DNA from 4 places in the Mesorhizobium sp. U510 genome. Region 4 is predicted to be linked to each of the others. Evidence: predicted binding sites of a transcription regulator. Region 4 holds the regulator's gene; each other region holds the start of a gene.
What was found. The regulator HrcA, encoded in region 4, represses chaperone genes, less so after heat shock. The targets are predictions, from matches to a motif close to GTTAGCACTCNCNNNNNGNGAGTGCTAAC.
Positions count from the first base shown of each region.

Region 1: the regulator HrcA is predicted to act here: its motif matches at 3,124-3,152, upstream of groES (co-chaperone GroES).
Region 2: the regulator HrcA is predicted to act here: its motif matches at 2,421-2,449, upstream of ACLGL5_RS30365 (co-chaperone GroES).
Region 3: the regulator HrcA is predicted to act here: its motif matches at 2,146-2,174, upstream of groES (co-chaperone GroES).

Region 1 covers NZ_CP180532.1:6,134,232-6,140,165, reverse strand. The annotation lists gene ACLGL5_RS31760 (DUF982 domain-containing protein) at 1-249, opposite strand; gene ACLGL5_RS31765 (DUF6538 domain-containing protein) at 1-6, shown strand, start outside; gene ACLGL5_RS31755 (DUF982 domain-containing protein) at 275-646, opposite strand; gene ACLGL5_RS31750 (hypothetical protein) at 680-910, opposite strand; gene groL (chaperonin GroEL) at 969-2,597, opposite strand; gene groES (co-chaperone GroES) at 2,653-2,967, opposite strand; gene ACLGL5_RS31735 (hypothetical protein) at 3,308-3,652, shown strand; gene ACLGL5_RS31730 (usg protein) at 3,676-3,945, shown strand; gene ACLGL5_RS31725 (DUF982 domain-containing protein) at 4,169-4,477, shown strand; gene ACLGL5_RS31720 (hypothetical protein) at 5,102-5,323, shown strand; gene ACLGL5_RS31715 (hypothetical protein) at 5,567-5,818, opposite strand.
Region 2 covers NZ_CP180532.1:5,868,665-5,874,598, reverse strand. The annotation lists gene ACLGL5_RS30395 (diguanylate cyclase domain-containing protein) at 1-476, shown strand, start outside; gene ACLGL5_RS30390 (hypothetical protein) at 1,065-1,271, shown strand; gene ACLGL5_RS30385 (hypothetical protein) at 1,278-1,469, shown strand; gene ACLGL5_RS30380 (DUF6500 family protein) at 1,514-1,738, shown strand; gene ACLGL5_RS30375 (DUF1488 family protein) at 1,739-2,005, opposite strand; gene ACLGL5_RS30370 (hypothetical protein) at 2,002-2,256, opposite strand; gene ACLGL5_RS30365 (co-chaperone GroES) at 2,502-2,816, shown strand; gene groL (chaperonin GroEL) at 2,878-4,506, shown strand; gene ACLGL5_RS30355 (hypothetical protein) at 4,647-4,805, shown strand; gene ACLGL5_RS30350 (GYD domain-containing protein) at 5,080-5,409, shown strand; gene ACLGL5_RS30345 (GAF domain-containing protein) at 5,586-5,934, shown strand, end outside.
Region 3 covers NZ_CP180532.1:2,286,009-2,291,942, forward strand. The annotation lists partial or broken gene ACLGL5_RS12900 (c-type cytochrome) at 17-366, shown strand; gene ACLGL5_RS12905 (molybdopterin-binding protein) at 416-1,072, shown strand; partial or broken gene ACLGL5_RS12910 (DNA -binding domain-containing protein) at 1,477-1,739, opposite strand; gene groES (co-chaperone GroES) at 2,226-2,522, shown strand; gene groL (chaperonin GroEL) at 2,588-4,246, shown strand; gene ACLGL5_RS12925 (helix-turn-helix domain-containing protein) at 4,890-5,105, opposite strand; gene ACLGL5_RS12930 (transketolase family protein) at 5,225-5,934, opposite strand, start outside.
Region 4 covers NZ_CP180532.1:968,392-974,325, reverse strand. The annotation lists gene hemW (radical SAM family heme chaperone HemW) at 1-52, opposite strand, end outside; gene rdgB (RdgB/HAM1 family non-canonical purine NTP pyrophosphatase) at 49-711, opposite strand; gene ACLGL5_RS06770 (VOC family protein) at 711-1,121, opposite strand; gene rph (ribonuclease PH) at 1,137-1,853, opposite strand; gene hrcA (heat-inducible transcriptional repressor HrcA) at 2,012-3,094, shown strand; gene ACLGL5_RS06755 (hypothetical protein) at 3,134-3,331, shown strand; gene ACLGL5_RS06750 (PQQ-dependent sugar dehydrogenase) at 3,423-4,790, shown strand; gene ACLGL5_RS06745 (LysE family translocator) at 4,901-5,518, shown strand; gene cysK (cysteine synthase A) at 5,699-5,934, shown strand, end outside.

The DNA.
Region 1 (5,934 bases), 1.8 Mb from region 4:
CTATGAGGCCTGGACCAAACCTGCACGACGGGCCGCTTTCAAAAATGCCCTTCTTGCTTGTTGCGGAGCCCGCCATCCGTCCAAGGAGTCGCGGCAAGTGCGGCAGGCAGCTCGATAGCTTGGTCCTCTCGCCCATTCTGGCCATTGGTCATGAAGGCACTCAAGTGCTTCCCAACTGCTGGCAACCACCCGCTCCCTTGAGGGTCTCACGCGCAGTCTCACTGGTTCGGAAAATCGAATATCCCTCATAGCTTTCTCCGTTCCCACGGACAGATTACATCGACTTGTTGTAGGGGCCTGTCGAAGCGGCTCCGAAAGCGCCGACTGCCTTGGCCGCGACGATGTCGCCTGCGTCCGGTACAAGCAGATCCATGCGGCGGGCGAAGGCAATAAAAGTGCTGCGAGCGGTTTCGGCATCCACCTCGCCCGCGAGGGCTGCCCGACAGGCATTGAGCGCCACGCCATGAGCAGGGTTTCGCTTCGATGGCGGCCATTCATCCAGCAGGACAAAGGCGTCTTTTACGCTTTGAATGTTGGTCGGAAACCCAAGACCCACGAGCACCCTCACGGGATGCTGAAATTGATTGTGTTCCATGCTTTCCTCCGTTTCACGTGATTGGCTCAGTCGATCGGAAGCCGTTCCCACGGCGCGTGCGCGATAGATTGCGTGCGTCGCGCCTTAGCCTGCCGAACTCCCGTTTCCAGGAGGGCCTTTGCTGTCGGTAAGATTCCGCGCAGCCAGAAACATCACAGTGTATGCCGCTTTGCGCCGGTCCCAACCCGCGGCCTCTGCTCTGTCGAGCAACTCGACCAGTATCGGGTCGAGCGCAACCTTCAGGTCTGCTTCGTAGTTCAGATCGGTGGCCGCACGCGACGGCGGGGGGATTACGTTCAAGTTCATCACGTTCATGGCTCTACCCATTTGTCAGGGTGTCCGCGCCCACCGGGCGCGGACACAGCCGTTACCATCAGAAGTCCATGCCACCAGCCGGCATTGCCGGAACGGCGGGTTCCTTCTTCGGCTTCTCGGCAACCATCGCTTCCGTGGTTACCAGCAGGCCGGCAACCGATGCCGCATCCTGGAGTGCGGTCCGCACCACCTTCACCGGATCGATGACGCCCTCGTTGTAGAGGTCGCCGAAGGCGTTGGTCTGCGCGTTCCAGCCCCAGCCGAACTCCGGTTTCTCACGCAGCTTGCCGACGATGATCGAGCCTTCCGCGCCGGCGTTCTCGGCGATCTGGCGCACGGGCGCCTCGATCGCGCGGCGCACGATCTCGATACCGTGTTTCTGGTCCTCATTCTCGGCCTGCACGCCGTCCAGTGCCTTGGCGGCGCGCAGAAGCGCCACGCCGCCACCTGGCAACACACCTTCCTCGACCGCAGCGCGCGTCGCATGCATGGCATCGTCGACGCGATCCTTGCGTTCCTTGACCTCGACCTCGGTCGAGCCGCCGACGCGGATGACGGCGACGCCGCCGGCGAGCTTTGCCAGCCGCTCCTGCAGCTTTTCCTTGTCGTAGTCGGAGGTGGTCTCCTCGATCTGCGCCTTGATCTGACTGACGCGGCCCTGGATCTCGTCCTTCGAACCGGCGCCGTCGACGATGGTGGTGTTCTCCTTCTCGATCGACACCTTCTTGGCGCGGCCCAGCATGTTGAGCGTGACATTCTCAAGCTTGATGCCGAGATCTTCCGAGATCGCGGTGCCGCCGGTTAGGATGGCAATGTCCTCCAGCATCGCCTTGCGGCGGTCGCCGAAGCCGGGCGCCTTGACGGCGGCGACTTTGAGGCCACCGCGCAGCTTGTTGACGACCAGCGTCGCCAACGCCTCGCCCTCGACATCCTCGGCGATGATCAGCAGCGGTTTGGACGACTGCACAACAGCCTCCAGCACCGGAAGCAGCGCCTGCAGATTGGACAGCTTCTTCTCGTGGATCAGCACATAGGGCTCTTCCAGCTCCACGCGCATCTTGTCCTGGTTGGTGATGAAGTAGGGGCTGAGGTAGCCACGGTCGAACTGCATGCCTTCGACGACTTCCAGCTCAGTTTCCGCGGTTTTCGCTTCCTCGACGGTGATGACGCCCTCATTGCCGACCTTCTGCATCGCTTCCGCAAGGAAGCGGCCGATCTCGGCATCGCCATTGGCCGAGATGGTGCCAACCTGGGCGATCTCATCATTTCTGGTCACCTTGCGGGCGTTGGTCTTCAACTCCTGGACAATCGCCTCGACGGCCTTGTCGATGCCTCGCTTCAGGTCCATCGGGTTCATCCCCGAGGCAACGGCCTTGGCGCCTTCCTTGACGATCGCCTGCGCGAGAACGGTCGCGGTCGTGGTGCCGTCCCCGGCGATGTCGTTGGTCTTCGAAGCGACTTCGCGGACCATCTGCGCGCCCATGTTCTCGAACTTGTCCTCAAGCTCGATTTCCTTGGCGACGGTGACGCCGTCCTTGGTGATGCGCGGGGCGCCGAACGACTTGTCGATGACGACGTTGCGGCCCTTGGGGCCGAGCGTCACCTTCACCGCGTCGGCGAGGATGTTGACGCCGCGCAGCATGCGCTCACGGGCGTCGGAATGAAATTTCACTTCCTTGGCAGCCATTGGATCACTCCTTCAATAGGCAGCTTCATTGACTGGATTGCGGTTGAAGCCTCGGTCAGGCGGCCTTCTTGACCGCCGCGATCTGCTCGATCACGCCCATCACGTCGCTTTCCTTCATGATCAGCAGGTCCTCGCCGTTGAGCTTGATCTCGGTGCCGGACCATTTGCCGAACAAGATGCGGTCGCCGGCCTTGACATCGAGCGGCGTGAGCTTGCCGCTCTCGTCGCGCGCACCCGGGCCGACGGCGATGACTTCGCCCTCCTGCGGCTTCTCCTTGGCAGTGTCGGGGATGATGATACCGCCGGCCGTCTTCTCTTCGGCCTCGATGCGGCGAACCAGGATACGATCGTGCAATGGACGGAACGTCATGTCGTTCTCCTTCAGGACAAACAGATTTTTGAGGTTCCTCCACACCGGACCGGCAATATCGGACCGGTGCAGGGCGTCGCGACCCCTTTCTCAGGCATCGCGCGCATATCGAGCTAGTTTTGGAATTTTCGAGTTTCAAGGGCTCGCCAGAAAAATTTTGGCGCTCTGCATTCGAGAGTGCTAGGGACATGAATTCATGAAGCTATTTTCGCTGGGACGCGCGATTTCAGGTCTTGAAATTCGACCCGAACTCATCGAAATTTTTTGCGGTTGGAGTCCCGAAAGGGATCACTGCAACACCAACGGTGCCAAGGAGATTGTCAGGAAACGGAGACCATCGATGGAACGAACCTTGTCGAAAATGCCCTTGATCGCCCCTGAGGCCTCTGATCCTTCGCTTGACCGCCTGCTGTTTCCGGCGCGGCACTTTAATCACCCCGATGAGGTGGTGGACGACCGCACGCTCGACACTCAGGAAAAGCGCGCCATTCTTGCCTCATGGGCTTCGGATGCTTGCGCTGTCGAATCAATGCCCGCGCTGCGAAAGCCACCCGGTGCTCCTTGCCCGGTGACGTTCGACGCCGTCATGGATGCACTTCGCCGACTGGACGATAGTCGCGCCGAGCTTGCCAGTGACTTCAAGGAACGGCGGGACCGAGAACGCCCGCAAAACCTTGACGCCTGAATGCAACAAGGAAGGAGAGACGCATGGTCAGCAGGGAATTCCGGCTGCAGATGGAGGGCTACGGTCTCACAACCGCGGAGATCCACTACCATCTCCCCGATCATCCAAGCCTTTTGCAGCTCTACGTTTGGCAGGAATACGATCTCGCACCGGAATTCCCCACTCTGAAAGGGTTTCTGAATTACTGGGAGCGCGAACTCGAAGGCGCGCTCCATTCCGTGCGCGTTGCCCATCACCGCTTGATCCGGCCTTCCGAATGGCAGGCGGTAGACGGCATTTTTACCATTCAATAGCCGGCGTCCAATCGTGGCGACCAGCGCCACCCGTCCGGCTGCCGACACCCCTTGAACCCAAAAGAGGTCTTTCCAATCTCTTTCTATGTCGAGCGCAGCTTGGCGGATGTCGGGCAGAATTCCGTCTTGTTTGCTATGGCGTCCAAGCTCGTCGATTTGCCGGATCCTTGCCACGCAGAGGCGAGGCAGGATCGGTTGCCACACTGTTTGAAGGGAGGTCACCATGGAAGATGGAATGTTCAAACAGGCGATCTTCGTACGAGATGATAGCTTCGCTCTCCGAAGGATCGCTTGTGTCATGGATGCGATAGAGTTTCTTGAGGAATGGCCGCTCGAAAGGCGCGGCCTGCTTCACGCAGCGGCGAGTGACACTTGCTACTCCGCATATGATGGTCGAAAGTCCGTCGATGCGGCACACAAGACATTTACGACTTGGGCACGCAGGGTCGGTGTCATTGAGGATGTTCCCGCGGCGCCGCCTTGGATGACAGGGCCCAAGATTGGCGGTGCAGGCCGTCGCGCTGACGGTTGATCTCGCGTGCGGCGGCGGTCGTGCCGCGCACCCGATCGATAACGTCAGCGGTGCCACGGGGTGAGGAATCGACCAGGATCCTGGACGATTGTGGGCATGTCCGATCGATAGGGAAGCTGGACATCGAAAGCTGAGCGAACTCGCCAAACTCGTCGGCAGTTTGCCCTTCGCCTCATGAACACGAGCGGAGACTACGCCATTGCCGTTTATTCGCTTGATCATCATTGTCCTCACGATGGCATGTTTCGCGCTCTTGTTTGCGAAACTGGTCCGGCAGACTGACAGAGAAGGCAAATTTCAGATCGTTGCCCGATACCTCGCGCTGCGGCGAACCTGTTGACTGTGTGCCAAAGCTGCCCCCGACCAAGGATTAGGAGCTGGTCTTGCGATCGTGCTTGCTGCTGAAGTGCCAGCCGGATCGAGGCAGGCCACTGCTACAGCACGGCAGGGCGACGGATGAAACGCTCCCGTTGAAGCGCATGATGGTTCCGGTCGTTGCCCCAAGGCGTGTCCTCCCTGAGGCCTGCGCGATGCGTCGGGTCTTGATGTCAAAATGGCGCCAAAATCGTTGGCGATCAAAATGCAATGTGCCCTTTTTGGGCTGGCATTGAATGGAGGTTAGCAATGATCCGCAAAGTCGCAATCGCCAGTGCTCTTGTCGCCATTTTCAGCATCCCTGCATTTGCAGCCACGGAGTACTGGGTGGCTAAGGATGCGGCGACCAAGAAGTGTGAGGTGGTGACCAAAAAACCGGACGGCACAAAACTGACCGATGCCGGCAATAAGACGTATACAAGCAAGGCCGATGCCGAAAAGGCATTGAAGGAACTGGCTGCTTGCAAATGAACTGATGGCTAGTGAGGGCCGCTCTGGCCTGCTCCTGGGCGGCCTACACTGTCGGCCAATAGTCGTCTTCGCAGTCTTTCAGGAATAAGGGCTGGTAAGACACTTGCAGCGACGGCCTCGCGAACTGTCATGCCAACGACACACCGTTGTCGGGCGAGGCCGTCCAAATCTGCGAGCATCCTCAAGACCTTAAACGGCGCGCTTGGAATCGTTGGAATAGCGCGGCGATCCATGCATCTCTGATCAACTACCGACGCCCGGATGCGCCCGGGCCGGATCTGCCACGTCGCCTTCGTCATCGGGCTCGATCAGGTCGATTAGCGCTGCCACCCGTGTTCCCGGCAGCGGTCGTCCCTGGCTCATCAACGCCTCGTCACCGAAGGCCCAGGCCCATGCCTCTCTCAACTCCTCAAGCGAGGCACCGGACGCGATGATTTCCGCAATCGTCGCGTTGTCCACGGGTCCGAGAACCGAGACAACGTCTTGGCGTGTCATGGGCATTCTTTTTCCTCCGTTCGAAATACCAGCGAAGCAGATGGGTATTCGATGGAGCGCTTGCCACCAGCCATTTCGAAGGCGGTCGCGAAACTGCCTTGGCGGTCCCTCTTGAC
Region 2 (5,934 bases), 2.1 Mb from region 4:
GCGCCCGCTTCCAGGCGCGGCTGGCGCAGGTGGATGCCAGCCGTCCACTGGGCGCGCTGCTGCTGATCGATCTCGACGGCTTCAAGGCGGTCAACGACACGTTCGGCCATGTCGTCGGCGACGAGTGCCTGAAGGCGGCGGCCGAGCGACTCGCCGAAGGCTGCGGCGAGGCGGATCTGGTGGCGCGCGTCGGCGGCGACGAGTTCGCGGTGCTGCTTGGCTCGCATCTCGACCGGGCTGCCGTCTCCGGCGTGGCGCGCGAGATCGTCGAGAGGATGGGCAAGCCGGTCGCGGTCCGCGGCCAGTCGCTGCGGCTGGGCGCCTCGGTCGGCATTGCATTTGCCGGGCAAGGCGCGCCTTGCGACCTGTTCGCGCAGGCCGACACCGCGCTCTACGCCGCAAAGGCGGCAGGGCGCAACACGTTCCGCATCTTCAAGACCGAGGCCGGCGGGAAAGGCCGCAGCGCTGCGGCGTAAAGGCCTGAGTTTTTCAGGGAAGGCCTGGATGGCTTCCCCTTGGAATTGTTTGCGAACAAAGAGATAGGGCTGTGATTTGAAGCTCTGAATCGCCTGACGGCACACTGCGTGTCGGTCATTTATTGTCCGCGCAACCTGGATACTCACCTCCCAGTGGCACCGCTCGCACCTTCGGGATTTCGGGGCACAGAGTCTGCCGAAGAGCGACGCCAGGCGACATTTTGCAAAGTGCCGACAGAACAGCCGTGGGACTTAACGTTTCCGCAAGCATTTCCCCGTTAGGTCGGTTGCAATGGCCTCGTGGCGGAGCGGCTACGCTGGAGACGGCAAATCTCTGAAGCCTCGGTTCGATCCCGAGGCGAGGCCTCCAAAAATCTTATCGCCGAGACCCTGTGCCCGACCTCTTGTCGCGGCCGATTTGCGCGGTTGCGGCCATTGTCGCATCCGACGATCATGGCCACGAAGATGTAGGGCCGACGTTAAAACCACCCATCTGCATTTGGCATGCAGGTCGCTCACGAAAAGAGTGCTATGGCAGGAGCGCGAGCCTGCTCGCTCCGATCTTCCCCGACATTCGAGGTCATTTTCGTGCGTGAACCGCCATCGCTGCCGGTCTTTGGAAAACTCGGCGTCAAGCCATCCGTCGCCGTCGTGGCGGCGCCAGCCGCCTCGGCAGGCATCGTGCCGCGCTTGCGGGAGGTTGTGGCCGCGCATGGCGGCATTGCGCTGAAGCTGTCGGTGGTCGCCTGGACCATAATGGTCCTGGGTACGGTGTTTTTCATGTTGCAGGGCTGAGGGGTCATGGCAAACCGCTACGCGCTGCGCATGGATCTGCCCCAGAGCTGGGCCATCGTCGATGTGTTCACCGGCCAGCCAGCCGTGATCAGGCAAAAGGTGATGGTTGGCATGAGCCCGCGCGAGGCCGAGGACATGGTCGTGCAGATGAATGTCGGCGACATCAGGCGCCGGGAGAGGGCGGAGCGCAAGGGTTGAACGTTCCGGGGTGGGCCAAGACCCCGCACACCAAGAGGATTCCCGTGAGAGCGAGCCTGAGGCAAAAGATACTGGAGGTCTGCGACCGCAAGATTTCCGAGAAAGGGCCTGCCGTGGGCGTGTCGTTCTACGCGTTTTTCGCCAACAGGAATGACGATCCCGAGCTGCTGATGGAAGCAGCGGAATGGTGGATCAGGACCCACCGCCTCGACCATTTCGAAAAAGCCGCGAAGATACGGACGATGATCGAGGACATGGACCTCGGCTGATCAGCCGAAGTCGTCTGATGTCAGCACATACATGCTCTTGCGCGTGCGGCCGTAGGCCTTCGACGCAACATCGCGAATGACGCTGCTCTCGGTGTCGAACGTTGCGAGGTAGCCCGCTTCATCGGCGCTGGTTCGCGGCTGGATCTTGGTCATCGCATCGGCGGCGACCGAGAAGGAAATCTGGAACATCCCGTCATGGCCGACGAAGCGGATGCGCTTGCCGGCTTCGTCATAGCTTCGGCTGCGGTTGGGGAAGGTCAGGCTCATGTTTTTGCCTCCGTTGCGGCGGCCTTCTTGGTCGCCCGCTTCTTCTTCGGCGTCGGGTTCAGGGCTTCGGCGACGCGGTCTGCCTCTTCCTTGGCCAGGCGCAATGTCCTGAGCTTTGCGGTCTTGATCTCCCTGGCCTTCGCCTCGGACATGTACTCGGCGGTTGCCTTGTTGCGCTCCGCCGTCTTCTTCTGCTTGTCGACGAAGCGGGCTTCAGCTTTTTCCATGATCGTCTGGTTGCCGTCGGCCATCGCATAAATCTCCTTGGTGCTGGAATCGTGAAAATGAACTTGTCCGATAAATAGGCACTCGACCGGCAAAATTCAATTTTTTGAATTATTTGACCGCCTTCGGATATCACGAAACGGCAAGGCGAAATAATACTTTTCAATATTTATCGGGTCCGCGAATAATTTTTGGCACTCCTATCTATCGAGTGCCAAAGCGCCTATATGGGGGAAGCGGCCGCCTAAGCTGGCCCCAGAAAGAAGTTTTCATGAAGTTTCGGCCACTCCACGACCGCGTCGTCATCCGGCGCGCCGAAGGCGATACCAAATCCAAGGGCGGCATCATCATTCCCGACAATGCCAAGGAAAAGCCGCAGGAAGGCGAAGTCATCGCCGTCGGACCCGGTGCACGCGACGAAAACGGCGCGCTTGTGCCGCTCGACGTCAAGGCCGGCGACCTGATCCTGTTCGGCAAATGGTCGGGCACCGAGGTCAAGATCGATGGCGAGGACCTTCTGATCATGAAGGAAGCCGACATTATGGGCGTCATCGAGAAGAGCGTCGAAGCCAAGAAGGCCGCCTGACTGGTGCGCCGCGCCTTCCGCGCGGGGTTCGTCCACTCCAAATTCGAACGGGATTGAAAAAATGTCTGCCAAGGAAATCAAATTCGCCACCGACGCGCGTGACCGCATGCTGCGCGGCGTCGAGATCCTCACCAATGCGGTGAAGGTCACGCTCGGCCCCAAGGGCCGCAACGTCATCATCGACAAGGCCTATGGCGCGCCACGCATCACCAAGGACGGCGTCACCGTCGCCAAGGAAATCGAGCTTGCCGACAAGTTCGAGAACATGGGCGCGCAGATGGTGCGCGAAGTGGCCTCGAAGACCAACGACCTCGCCGGTGACGGCACCACCACCGCGACCGTGCTGGCCGCCTCGATCCTGCGCGAAGGCGCCAAACTGGTTGCCGCCGGCATGAACCCGATGGACTTGAAGCGCGGCATCGACCAGGCGGTTGCCGCAGTTGTCGTCGAAATCAAGGCGAAAGCCAAGAAGGTCAAGTCGTCGGCCGAGATCGCGCAGGTCGGCACCATCGCCGCCAATGGCGACGCAACCGTCGGCGAGATGATCGCCAAGGCGATGGACAAGGTCGGCAATGACGGCGTCATCACAGTCGAGGAAGCCAAGACCGCCGAAACCGAACTCGACGTCGTCGAGGGCATGCAGTTCGACCGTGGCTATCTCAGCCCGTATTTCGTCACCAATGCCGACAAGATGCGTGTCGAGCTGGAAGAGCCCTATGTGCTCCTCCACGAGAAGAAGCTCGGCAATCTGCAGGCGATGCTGCCGATCCTCGAAGCGGTGGTGCAGAGCGGCAGGCCGCTGCTGATCATCTCCGAGGATGTCGAGGGCGAGGCGCTGGCCACGCTGGTCGTCAACAAACTGCGCGGCGGCCTCAAGGTCGCGGCCGTCAAGGCGCCGGGCTTTGGCGATCGCCGCAAGGCGATGCTGGAAGACATTGCGGTGCTGACTTCAGGCCAGATGATCTCCGAGGATCTCGGCATCAAGCTCGAAAACGTCACCATCGAGATGCTCGGCCGCGCCAAGCGCGTGCTGATCGAGAAGGACACCACCACGATCATCGACGGCGCCGGCACCAAGGCGACCATCCAGGCGCGCGTCGCCCAGATCAAGGGCCAGATCGAGGAGACGACCTCCGACTACGACAAGGAGAAGCTGCAGGAGCGGCTGGCCAAGCTGTCGGGCGGGGTTGCTGTCATCCGCGTCGGCGGCGTCACCGAGTCGGAAGTGAAGGAAAAGAAGGACCGCATCGACGACGCGCTGAACGCGACGCGCGCGGCGGTCGAGGAAGGTATCGTGCCCGGCGGCGGCGTCGCTCTGCTGCGCGCCCGGTCGGCGCTGTCGGGCCTCAACGGCGCCAATGCCGATGTCACCGCCGGCATTTCGATCGTGCTCAGGGCGCTGGAAGCGCCGATCCGCCAGATCGCCGAGAATTCCGGCGTCGAGGGCTCGATTGTCGTCGGCAAGCTCGCCGACAGCAAGGACCACAATCAGGGCTTCGACGCCCAGAACGAGACCTATGTCGACATGATCAAGGCCGGCATCGTCGATCCGGCGAAAGTGGTGCGCACCGCACTGCAGGACGCCGGCTCGATCGCGGCTCTGCTGATCACCGCCGAAGCCATGATCACCGACGTTCCGGCGAAAGATGCCGCGCCTGCCGGTGGCGGCGGCGGCATGGGCGGTTACTAAGAACTCGGCCTGCCTGCGGGGGCGGCTTCATCGAAGCCGTCTTCCAGGTCTGAGCTGAATCCACGCCGGTTTTTGCAGCCGGATACGATCGCCGGGGGATCTCTCCCGGCGCACAGGCCTCTAGCCCAGGAGATCGATCCATGATCGTGTTCGCGCAGAAGCCACAGACGGTCGTCACGACCGAAACCACCGAGGAAAGCCGCTTCGACCGCATCCGCAGGATTGCCGCCGACAAGCACAAGAAATCGGATTCCGACACGGCAACGCCACAAAAGGGCGAACCCAAGCGCCCGATGTAAGGTTGCACCGCGCCGCTACTGGCCGTTCAACCTCAGCACCACACATCGCGCGTCAACGGCGCGAGCTCGATGCCGTTGGCCGAGCGTGGTCCAGCCAGACACCTTCCTGTCGGCAGTATCGGCGTCTCCGGTATTGTCATTATATTAGCTTAAGCGCATATTTGTCCGGCAGCGAGCCCTTGGCCGCCAACGCGTCCCAGGGCGCCTGCAATTGTTCCGAAAAATAAATCACTCCGTGCCGCTCGAATTATGGAGCCGCACGAGACAATGACATTTGGAGGAAATACCCATGAAAGTGACTATCTTGGCAAACTATGCGCCTCATGCCGCCAAAGGATTGATGCAAGGCTCCGACAGGCAGGCTGCGGTCAAGGCGCTTTTCGAAAGCGTTGGCGGCAAGGTGAGCAGCGTGATGTTCACGCGCGGCATCTATGACGTGGTTGTCAATGGCGAGGTGCCGGACCAATCAGCGGGGATTGGCATGTCCCTTGCCGTGCGAGCGAGCGGCTCACTGACCGAGATGGTTGTGCTGGAAGAACTCGACATGAAGGCAGTGCTCGCGGCCGCCAAAAAGGCTGCCGGCGCTTACAAACCCGCCGGCTGATGGACTTGCCTTCCTGATCAAGGCAGCACGGTTCGATGCCGTGCTGCCGCTTGTCCGACAGCGCATCTTCTTGCGACTTTCGCGGCGACTGGAATTCAAGCTAGTATCGTCGAGTGGTCGTTTGGTGCAGAGAGCTTGCGGAAACGGAACCGCGATTCCCAGTTCGGAGACAAGCCATGTTCGCCGCCAAGGCCATCGACACCTCGGACAAGGCCGCGTTCTATCGCGACCTCGCCGCTCAGCTGAAGGCACTGCTCGACGGCGAGAGCGACTCGATCGCCAATGCCGCCAACACCGCGGCACTGATCTTCCAGATGGTGCCGGACCTCAACTGGGCCGGCTTCTATTTCCTGGCCTCGGACGAGGAGCTGGTGCTGGGACCGTTCCAGGGCAAGCCGGCCTGCGTGCGCATCACGGTCGGCAAGGGTGTCTGCGGAACGGCGGTCGAACTCGGCACCTCGATGCTGATCAAGGACGTGCACGATTTTCCCGGCCACATCGCCTGTGATGCCGATTCACGTTCGG
Region 3 (5,934 bases), 1.3 Mb from region 4:
ATTCGTCGGTGCCACAATGGTTTTGGCGTGCTTGCCTCCGGTCGCCCGGGCTCAGGATATCGAGGCCGGAAAGACAGTCTTCAAAAAGTGTGCCGCCTGCCACAGCGCTGATACCGACGCGAATAAGGTCGGGCCAACCTTGAAAGGCGTTGTAGGCGGACAGTTGGGACCGTCCCGGGCTATTCGTACTCAAAAGCCATGAAGGATGCGGGCGCAGCGGGCCTCGTATGGGATGAGCCGAACCTGATGGAGTATTTGGCCAATCCCAAGGCGAAAGTGCCGGCGAACAAAATGGGGTTCCCTGGCCTCAAGAATCCCGAGGACGTCAAAAACGTCATCGCCTATCTCAAGTGTGTGTCAGGTTAGAAACCTTTGGCCGTTGCGTTTACGAGAACAACGCCAGGAGGGAGCGATCGTGTTTCGTGAAACCTGTTTTGAAAGCCCACTGTTCAGCCGGACAGAGTGGCGAAGCTGTCCCGTTGAGACGGCGGTAGCCGGCGTTGTACGCGTTCTTGAGAACCTGACCCGAACTGCACTCCGGATATTCACGGGAGCACCTGTTCCGTGGACCTTCGACGCCGTGGTCATGCAAGAGCGCTGCGAGCGAATTGACGACACCGTTACGATTCACGAGCGGCCCCGTCGGGGCCATCACATCCGTTTTGCTGGCGAAGACGTCAGCGCCGGCTCGGAACTGATAAGGCGGGGCAAGGGCGTATCCGCCAGGGGATCTAACCTCGTTGGCAGCGGCGGGGATCGCCGACGTCCAAGTGCTTCGAAAAATCCGGATAGGACTGCTCTCGACCGGAACCGAATTAAAGAGCCGGGTGAACCCCTTGAGCACGGTCAGATTTACGATTCCAACCAGATAATGCTGAGCTCGTTGCTGGCGGCTTGTCCTTGGGCGGAAATCGTCGACTTCGGCATGGTCCCTGACTGCCTGGGGTTTCTCAAAGACGTTGTCGCTCGCGCCCTCACGTCCTGTGATGCCCTGGTTACCAGAGGCGGGGTCTCGGCAGGCGAGAGGGCGGCCTCATGGATCGGGTCTCGGCGATCTGGGGCCATGCATTGAGGAATCGACAGCTGTACACTGCACGTCGTACGAAAAGCGGCTGCCGAAAACCTCGGAGTTTATCGATCCTCCTGCGGTGGCTCACCAGGCGGCATATCTACATGGTCCCGACAAAAAAACGATTGGAACATCGTCCGGCTTTGACCCTCAAGAACACGGCTTCCTCTTCTCCGCCTTTGCTGCACCGGCCAAGTATGACGAGCGGCCGCCGCTGACCTGCATGGCCACGCACAGACGCATCGGCGCAGCGAATCTTCTGCGTGTCCGAGGAGCGGAGTTTGACAATGAATAGACGTCAGCGGAAGCCTGCAATCCCGCAGGGCCCGGGTGCCATGTCATTCTTGCGGCGAACGGCCGTGATCACGTCTGACAAGCAGCGTGTGTCGCCGCCCGTTCACCCTCATTTACGCGAACAACTCCTTGTAATCGGTCGTCATCATCCAGTTCGCCCGATCGAGATGGCTTCTCGCGGCTCTCCGCGCGCGTTGCGGCTCTTCCGCCGGATTGATGCCGAGGATGACCTGCGCCATCTCCTCATAGCTTCATCGTCGGCGGACGCATCCAGAAACCTCATGTAGGTCGTGAAGTCCTCCTTGTCGTACGCGGTCAGGCTGTCCGACCAAGGGACTTCATCTTTAAGACCTGATTTAACGTCTGGGTATTTCATCACGATATCGAGCTCCGTAAGCAACTGGTCGAAGACCTCGCTTCGATAGGCTACCCGAGCCCGAGGGAATATCGCCTCAACACGACGTTCCCGATCATGGTCTGCAAGTGCCTGCCGAAGCGATGAGCGCTCCTTTTGGCGATGCAACCCGAGGTTAGGGATGATTGCAAAAGACTGTTTCGGCTGGCCGTCGATTCCGCCGACTGCTCGGCCGTTAACTTCACATAATTTCACATTTTTAACACAGACGAAAGTCGGCCCAGAACTTACGGCCGAAACGCTCGCTTAGGCAGTTGGATGCACCGTAACGGGCAGGCTTCCGCGCCAATTCCACATCTTTTGCCCTTCGGTCCGTCCCCCCGCCCGTCTTGACTAAGTACGAACCTACAGCCTATCTCACCGACATCTTAGCACTCCCCAATAGCGAGTGCTAACCACCCTCCGGCAACGGAGAACCTTTCAACCTACGCACCAGGGATAATAAAAATGGCACAGTCGAAGTTGCGGCCGCTTCACGACCGCGTGGTCGTTCGCCGGGTCGAATCCGAATCCAAGACCGCCGGCGGGATCATCATCCCGGATACGGCGAAGGAAAAGCCGCAGGAAGGCGAGATCATCGCCGTCGGCTCCGGCGCCCGCGACGAAGCTGGCAAGCTCGTGCCCCTGGACGTCAAGGCTGGCGACCGTATCCTGTTCGGCAAGTGGTCGGGCACCGAAGTCAAGCTCAATGGCGAAGACCTTCTGATCATGAAGGAAGCCGACATCATGGGCATCATCGGCTAACACGCCGCTGCCTTTCATCCGTACCATCCAATCTGAATTTCGGGCGAAATGCCCAGGAGTACAAAATGGCTGCCAAAGACGTAAAATTCTCCCGTGACGCCCGCGAGCGCATGCTGCGCGGCGTCAACATCCTCGCCGACGCGGTGAAGGTGACGCTCGGCCCCAAGGGCCGCAACGTCGTTATCGACAAGTCGTTCGGTGCCCCGCGCATCACCAAGGACGGCGTCACCGTCGCCAAGGAAATCGAGCTTGAAGACAAGTTCGAAAACATGGGCGCACAGATGGTCCGCGAAGTCGCTTCGAAGACCAACGACATCGCCGGCGACGGCACCACGACTGCGACCGTTCTGGCGCAGTCGATCGTCCAGGAAGGCCACAAGGCGGTTGCCGCCGGCATGAACCCGATGGACCTGAAGCGCGGCATCGATCTTGCCGTGACCGACGTCGTCGCGACGCTGATCAAGAACGCCAAGAAGATCAAGACCTCGGAAGAGGTTGCCCAGGTCGGCACGATCGCCGGCAATGGCGACGAGTCGGTCGGCAAGATGATCGCGGAAGCGATGCAGAAGGTCGGCAATGAAGGCGTCATCACGGTCGAGGAAGCCAAGACTGCCGAGACGGAACTCGAAGTCGTCGAAGGCATGCAGTTCGACCGCGGCTATCTCTCGCCCTACTTCGTCACCAACGCCGACAAGATGGTTGCCGATCTCGAGGACGTCTACATCCTGCTGCACGAGAAGAAGCTCTCCAACCTGCAGGCCATGCTGCCGGTTCTCGAAGCCGTCGTGCAGACCTCCAAGCCGCTGCTCATCATCTCGGAAGACGTCGAAGGCGAGGCTCTGGCCACGCTGGTCGTCAACAAGCTGCGTGGCGGCCTGAAGATCGCCGCCGTCAAGGCGCCGGGCTTCGGTGATCGCCGCAAGGCCATGCTGGAAGACATCGCCATCCTCACCGGTGGCCAGGTCATCTCCGAAGACCTCGGCATCAAGCTCGAGAACGTCGGCCTCAACATGCTTGGCCGCGCCAAGAAGGTGTCGATCTCCAAGGAGAACACCACCATCGTCGACGGCGCCGGCAAGAAGGAAGAGATCCAGGGCCGCGTTGCCCAGATCAAGCAGCAGATCGAAGAGACCACGTCGGACTACGACAAGGAGAAGCTGCAGGAACGTCTCGCGAAGCTCGCGGGCGGCGTTGCGGTGATCCGCGTCGGCGGTGCGACGGAAGTCGAAGTCAAGGAAAAGAAGGACCGCGTTGACGATGCGCTGAACGCGACACGCGCGGCCGTGGAAGAAGGCATCGTTCCCGGCGGCGGCGTTGCCCTGCTGCGCGCTTCGCTGAGCATCAACGCTGTCGGCGCAAACTCCGACCAGACCGCTGGCATCAGCATCGTGCGTCGTGCGCTGCAGGCTCCGGCCCGCCAGATCGCTGCCAACGCCGGTGCGGAAGCTTCGATCGTTGCCGGCAAGATCCTTGAGAACAAGGGCGCAACCTTCGGCTACAACGCCCAGACCGGCGAATATGGCGACATGATCGCCATGGGCATCGTCGATCCGGTCAAGGTCGTGCGCACGGCTCTCCAGGACGCGGCCTCGGTCGCCGGCCTGCTGGTCACCACCGAAGCCATGATCGCGGAGGCTCCGAAGAAGGAGTCGGCTGGCGGCGGCGGCATGCCTGGCGGCATGGGCGGCGGCGGCATGGGCGGCATGGGCGGCATGGACTTCTAAGGTCCGCGCCTCTCACCAATCTCGAAGGGCGGCAGCAATGCCGCCCTTTCTTCGTGTCCATTGCGCCGGTTGTCGGCGACCCGCGAGCCGGGGTATATGCCCGCCAAGGGTTATGCTTATGTCTGGACGGATACTGCCTTTTTTCCTGGGCCTGGCCTTACTCTTGGGCGGCGGCTGCGCGCACAGCGATGATGGTACAGTGATTATTCCGAGATCGCTTGATGCTAGGCGATTCTTTGACAAAGAGCCGCCACGCCTGCAGCAGCAACAGATCGAAACCAGCGTGTTTCCGGTGGCGCCAGAGGCGCCGGAGAGGCTCGAACCGCGCCGTTCGGCAAGTCAAAAGACATCACAGAGAGTTGTTTGGCGGGCCGCAAGTCCGCCGCTCTCCTCTTCCGAGCCGCACAAAGTGCTTGTCTGCAAGAACGTCAGCGAGCCTGGCAAGCGGTACCGTATGGTTTGCGAATAGGGCACTTGGTTTGGCCAGCATTCTAGCCTCAGAGCGTCGCGGTGCCTTTCCGGATCAGATGTCCAGAGCGACGTCTCCCTTCTTTCCCCATGATCCAGTCATTCTATCATTCCTAGCTTCACGAAACGGAGCCGAGTTTTGCCGGCGGCTTCCCGCGAAGCGCTTGGATATCGATCAGAACAGTCTCTGAAAGAAAAGGCCGCGCTCTGCCGCGATCGCAACCGCATGGGCCAAGCTTTTGGCACCCAGCTTGGCCCTTGCCAGATCAAGATGAAATCGGACCATGCGAGCAGATAGCGACAGTATCTCTGCGGTCCGTTTGACCTTCTCTCCCCTCGCGTCCCATTTCAGGCATTCGATCTCTCTAGCGTCGCAGGAGCGACGCGTCAGGGTGCATTCCCGGCGCTGACCATGCTGCGGATCGCTTTCGCACTAGAAACCGCGTTTCAGGGGCACATAGGCACCATAGGGTCAGACCCCAAGCCTAGTTACGCGTCAGGACCTCGTATCTATTTCACCCACTTGCGCACGCGGCGCACGATCTCTGATGTTGAGATCCCGTAGCGGTCGTGAAGTGTCGGTAGCGCGCCGGCGTCGAGAAATTCGTCGGGCAGTGCGATCTGGCGGAAGACAGGGGTCACGCCCTCGCGCATCAGCAGGCCAGCGACACCTTCGCCCAACCCGCCGATCATCGTGTGGTTCTCCGCAACGACCACCATCCGTCCAGCCCGGCGCGCGGCGGCAAGGATTGCGTCCGTATCGAGCGGCTTGATGGTCGGCACGTGCAGCACCGCGCAGTCGATGCGGTCCGCTTCAAGCGCCTTCGCCGCCTCCAGCACGCGCATGGTCATCAGCCCGCTGGAAATGAACAGCACATCCGCACCGTCGCGCAGCAGCCACGCCTTGCCGATCTGGAATGTGTAATCATATTCGTCGAGCACGACGGGGACCTTGCCCCGCAACAGCCGCATGTAGACCGGCCCCTTGTAGTCCGCGATCGCCTCCGTGGCCTGTTCGATGTCGAGCGCGTCGCATGGATCGATGATCGTCAGGTTCGGCATGCCACGGAAAATCGCGATGTCTTCCGTCGCCTGGTGGCTGGGGCCGTAGCCGGTGGTCAATCCCGGCAGAGCGCAGACAATTTTGACGTCGAGGTTCTCCTCGGCAATCGCCATGCATATGAAATCGTAGGCACGTCGCGAGGCAAAGACAGCGTAGG
Region 4 (5,934 bases):
CGCCGAAGCCGGGGCTGCGGTCGAGCGGCATGGTCATGCCGGGTCCAGTCATGCCGAGCCCAATCTCGGCAGATCCAACCGTGCTTGGGCGAATTTCTGGAAAGCACGGGCGCGATGTGAGAGCGCCGCAGCCTGGCCGGGTTTCCAGCCATGCTTTTCCTCAGCGCTCATCTCGCCAAACGTCTTGTCGAAACCATCGGGCAAGAACACCGGATCATAACCGAAGCCGAGCTCGCCACGCGGCGGCCAGACCAGCGTGCCTTCGGCCTCGCCGCGATAATATTCGGCCGCCCCGTCGGGAAAGGCCAGACAAATGACGGCGACGAAGCGGCCCTTGCGCTGTTCGGCCGAGGCTGCGCCGACTTCCTGCAGCGCCACTTCGGTGCGCTGCATGGCCATGGCGAAATCTCTGCTGCCGTCAGGGGTTTCGGCCCAGTTGGCGGTGTAGACGCCGGGCGCGCCGTCGAGCGCGTCGACGCACAGGCCGGAATCGTCCGACAGCGCCGGCAGGCCGGTCGCCTTCGCGGCGGCCAGCGCCTTGATGTAGGCATTTTCCTCGAAAGTGGTGCCGGTCTCGTCGGGCTCAGGCAGGCCGTAGTCCTTGGCCGACTTCGCCTCGAAGCCGAACGGCCCCATCAAATCGGCGAATTCGCGCAGCTTGCCGGCATTGTGGCTGGCGACGACGATCTTCTTGCCATCAAGTGTATGCATCAAAGGCCCCAGATTCTCGGCTCGGCGAACTCGATCGAATTGCCCGAGGGGTCGCGTATATAGAGCGAACGGCCGCCTTGCGGCCATTCGAATTCGCTTTCGATGGCGATTCTTTTTGCCCCTAAATGCGCTTTCCAAGCCACGATTTCATCCGCGCTGGCCGCAAAGCAGAGATGACCTTCTCCGACCGCGCCGTGCGGCGGCACGGGCAGCCGGGCATCCGGCGCCGGCGGTATTCTGGTCGCCTCGGCGTTGAAGATGAGCAGCACGCCCGGCCCGCAACGAAAGAAGAGGTGGCGGCCGTCGACCTTGCCGAGCAGATCAAGGCCGAGCACGCCGACATAGAATTCTTCCGCCGCCGCCAGATCGGTGACGTAGAGGGCTGATTCAAGGATGGCGGAGGGGGTCACCAGAAAATCGATGGCTTACGCCACCGCCATCTGCTGCAGGCTGACCAGGCGCTGGATGCCTTTCTTGGCCAGGCCCATCAACTCGCCGAACTGGTCCTCCGAGAAGGGCTCGCCCTCGGCTGTGCCCTGGATCTCGACGATGCCGCCCTTGCCGGTCATGACGAAATTGGCGTCGGTGCCGGCCGCGGAATCCTCGAGATAATCGAGGTCGATGACCGGCTGGCCGTCATGGATGCCGCAGGAAATCGCCGCGACATGGTCCTTCAGCACCTTGGCGACGCTCGCCATCTGCCGGGCTTCCATCCAGCGCAGGCAGTCATACAGCGCCACCCAACCGCCGGTGATCGAGGCGGTGCGGGTGCCGCCATCGGCCTGGATGACGTCGCAATCGACGGTGATCTGCTGTTCGCCTAGCGCCTGCAGATCGACGACGGCGCGCAAGGACCGGCCGATCAGGCGCTGGATTTCCAGCGTGCGGCCGCCCTGCTTGCCGGCGGAGGCCTCGCGGCGCATGCGCTCGCCGGTCGAGCGCGGCAGCATGCCATATTCGGCCGTCACCCAACCCTTGCCGGAATTGCGCATCCAGCCCGGCACCTTCTCCTCGAGGCTCGCCGTGCACAGGACATGGGTGTCGCCGAACTTCACCAGGCACGAGCCTTCGGCGTGCTTGGAGACGCCACGCTCGAAGGAGATGGCGCGCATTTCGTCGAATTGGCGTTTGGAGGGGCGCATTCAGGCTTCTTTCCCAGTCATTTTTCGGAATCGTGGCCGGCTTTTAGACGGATGGGGGGCAGCGCGCAAAGGAAAACGGACCGGGCGATCCGATACAGAGACCGGGTTGCGCCCACCGTGCCGAAGTCTATATCCTGAACAAGGAGGTTTTTGGCCGAATGACCAAGGCAATCGATCCGGGTTCGCAGTCGCTTGCACTTCAATCACTCGACATGCGCTCTCGCGACATCTTCCGGCGCATCGTCGATTCCTATCTCAGGGACGGCGAGCCCGTGGGCTCGCGCAGCCTGTCGCGCATCCTGCCCTCCTCGCTGTCGCCGGCCACCATTCGCAATGTGATGAGCGACCTCGAGCATCTCGGGCTGATCTACGCGCCGCATATCTCGGCCGGCCGGCTGCCGACGCAGGCGGGCCTGCGCTTCTTCGTCGATGCCTTCATGGAACTTGGCGACCTCTCCGACGAGGAGCGCCGCACCATCGAGGCGCAGGTGCGGGCCTCCGGCTCGGGCGCGACGCTGGAGCACATGCTGACCGAGGCCAGCCAGATGCTGTCGGGCATGTCGCGCGGCGCCGGCCTGGTGCTGGCCGCCAAGAACGAGGTGGCGCTGAAGCATATCGAATTCATCCAGCTGGAGCCGACCAAGGCGCTCGCCGTGCTGGTGTCGCAAAATGGCGACGTCGAGAACCGCGTTGTCGAGCTGCCGGCGGGCATCACCGTCCCGCAGCTGCACGAAGCCTCGAATTTCCTCAACGCCCATATTCGCGGCCGCACGCTGGCCGAGGCGCGCACCGAGATCGCCCGCATCAAGGAAGAGACGAGAGCCGCCCTCGACACGCTGTCGCAGGACCTCGTCGAGAAGGGGCTGGCGGTGTGGGCGGGCGCGGAAAGCGGCCTGCCGGCACGGCTCATCGTGCGCGGCCGCGCCAACCTGCTCGAAAACGTCACCGCCCAGGCCGACATCGAATTGCTGCGGCATCTGTTCGAGGACATGGAGACGCAGGACGGGCTGATCCAGCTGCTTGACCTCGCCGAGCAGGGATCGGGCGTGCGCATCTTCATCGGTTCGGAAAACAAGTTGTTTTCGCTGTCGGGCTCGTCGCTGGTGGTCGCGCCCTATCGCGACAAGGATGCCCGCGTCGTCGGCGCGCTCGGCGTCATCGGGCCGACCCGGTTGAACTACGCCCGCATCGTGCCGATGGTCGATTATACGGCGCAGCTGATTTCACGCATGCTAAGGTAGGGCCCCGAACGGGAAGAGACGGGCAGCAAGGAGAAAAGAATGGCGCTCGAAGAACTCAAGGCCCGGATCAGCCTGCTGCTCGAGGAGATGGTCAACCAGCCGGAAGACCAGCACGAAATCCAGGAACAATTGCGCGAGAAATTGCGGGAAATGCGCGCCATGGGCCTGCCGCTGCCGGCCGATCTGGTCGCGCTGGAAAAACGCCTCGACGACGATTTTTACGCTGCCGGCACATAAGACCGGATTTTCGCTTCCTCGTCAGGTCGAGCGAGCGGAACCCGGAGACAAGCCGGCCGTTGGTTTCCTTCGCGACCAGATGGAGGACAAGATGATCCGATTAGCCGGACTGGTGATCCCCGCCCTGTTCCTCACAAGCGCGGCGTTCGCACAGCAGGCGGACCAGCCGGTGCTGAAGGGCGCGGCGGCCTTCGGCGACTGGCGTGCCGACAAACCGGGCGTGCGCCGACTGATCAAGCCGGAAGACCTGCCGAAGCCCTATGTCACCAAGTCGGTGTCGAACAGCGCCGGCCTTGCCGACATGCCGGCGGGCGCGAAGCCGCAATTGCCGCCGGGTTTTTCGGCCGAGCTGATCGCATCCGGCATCGACAATCCGCGCGCCGTGCGCGTCGCACCCAATGGCGACCTGTTCGTCGCCGACAGCGAAGCCAACCAGGTCCGCGTCTATCGCCTGGCCAAGGACAGCGCCAAGCCCGCCGAGGACGGCATTTTCGCCGGCAATCTCAACCAGCCCTATGGCATTGCCTTCTATCCGCCGGGGGACGACCCGCAATGGGTCTATGTCGCCAACAGCGACAGCATCGTGCGCTTCGCCTACCGCGGTGGCGAGCTGAAGGCATCCGGCGAACCCGAAATCATCGTCGCCAACATTCCCGCGAACCATCACTGGACCCGCGACATCGTCTTTTCGCCTGACGGCAAGACGCTCTATCTGTCGGTCGGCTCCGGCTCGAACGTCGCCGAGGACATGGGCAAGGCGCCCGATGGCGGCCTTGAAGCATGGGTGAAATCGCAGCCGCTGGGCGCGGCCTGGGGCTCCGAAGAGGGGCGCGCCGACGTGCAGGCCTTCGATCCGGACGGCAAGAACGGCCGCATCGTCGCCACCGGCCTGCGCAACTGTTCTGGCATGACCATCCAGCCGGCGACCGGCGCGCTGTGGTGCGTCGTCAACGAGCGCGACGCGCTGGGCGACAATGTGCCGTTCGAATACGCCACCTCGGTCAAGGACGGCGCGTACTATGGCTGGCCCTGGTACTATATCGGCAACCACGAGGACCCGCGCCACAAGGGCGCGCGGCCCGACCTCGCCGGCAAGGCAACCACTCCCGACGTATTGATGCAGGCGCATTCGGCGCCGCTCAACATCGCCTTCTACGACCGCAAGGACCTGCCCGCCGACAGCGGTTTTCCCAAGGAATACAGGGGCGATGCCTTCGTTGCCCTGCACGGTTCGTGGAATCGCGGCAACCGGACCGGCTACAAGGTCGTCCGACTGCTGTTCAAGGATGGCAAGCCGACCGGCGAGTATGAGGATTTCATGACCGGCTTCGTCGTTTCCAGCGGCGAGGTGTGGGGCCGGCCCGTGGGCGTGGCGGTGGCCCATGACGGCGCGCTGATCGTCACCGACGACGGCAATGGCACGATCTGGCGCGTGACCTATGACGGCGGCCGTTCCTGAGGGATTTTACTCGGATGGCGCGGTATCTGGTGCAATAGAATCCGACCGCCAGGGAATTCAATCCTGGTCCGTTCCGTGCGAAAAGGCCGCCTGATCCAGGACCACTCGCCATGACCCTCACCGGCTTCCTCGCCTACAGTGCCGCCCTCGGCATCGCCGCCGCCATTCCCGGCCCCGGCGTCACCGCGCTTGTCGCACGGGCGCTCGGCTCGGGTTTTCGCTCGTCGCTGGCCATGTCTTTTGGCCTGATGCTCGGTGACCTCATTTACCTGACCGCCGTGGTGCTCGGCCTCGCCTTCGTCGCGCAGACCTTCGGCATGGTGTTCCTCGCCATCAAATGGGCCGGCGTCGCCTATCTGGCGTTTCTGGGCTGGCGCTTCTGGACCGCCGGCATCACGCCCGAGACGGTCGAGGCGAAAAAGGGCAAGAGCGGACTGGTGTCGAGCTTTGTCGCCGGCCTCACCGTCACGCTCGGCAATCCGAAGACGATGATCTTCTACCTGGCGATCACGCCGACCATCGTCGACCTGAAGACGATCACGCTGGCCGATTACGGCATTCTCGCCGCGCTGACGGTGGTCGTGCTGTTCGTCGTGCTGGTTCCCTACCTGGCGCTCGCCGCCAAGGCGCGCTGGTTCCTGAAATCGCCGCGCGCGCTAAAGCTGCTGAACCGCACCGCCGCCGGCTTCATGGTCGGCGCCGCGGCAGCGATCGCGGCCCGCCAGTAGCAGCCTTTCAGCCAAAACATTCCGGGGCCAGGCTTCCCCGCGAAATGCTTTTCCGGGACTTGGGCGTTTTAGACACAGGCCCCACTCGGATATTTCCGGCCGACAGCTTATGTTGCGCGGCTGAAAGCCCTATCTTGCCGGCTGCAATGCCACTTGCCTGAAATCCTGGGAGCGAAACCAATGAACAAGCCCGTCACCTCCGCCCGCGTCCCCGGCCGCGGCCGCATCTACAGTTCCATCACCGACACGATCGGCGACACGCCCCTGGTCCGGCTCGACAAGTTCGCTAAGGAGAAGGGCGTCGTCGCCAATCTGGTCGCCAAGCTCGAATTCTTCAACCCGATCGCCTCGGTCAAGGACCGCATCGGTGTGGCGATGATCGAGGCGCTCGAGGCTGCCGGCAAGATTGCGGCCGG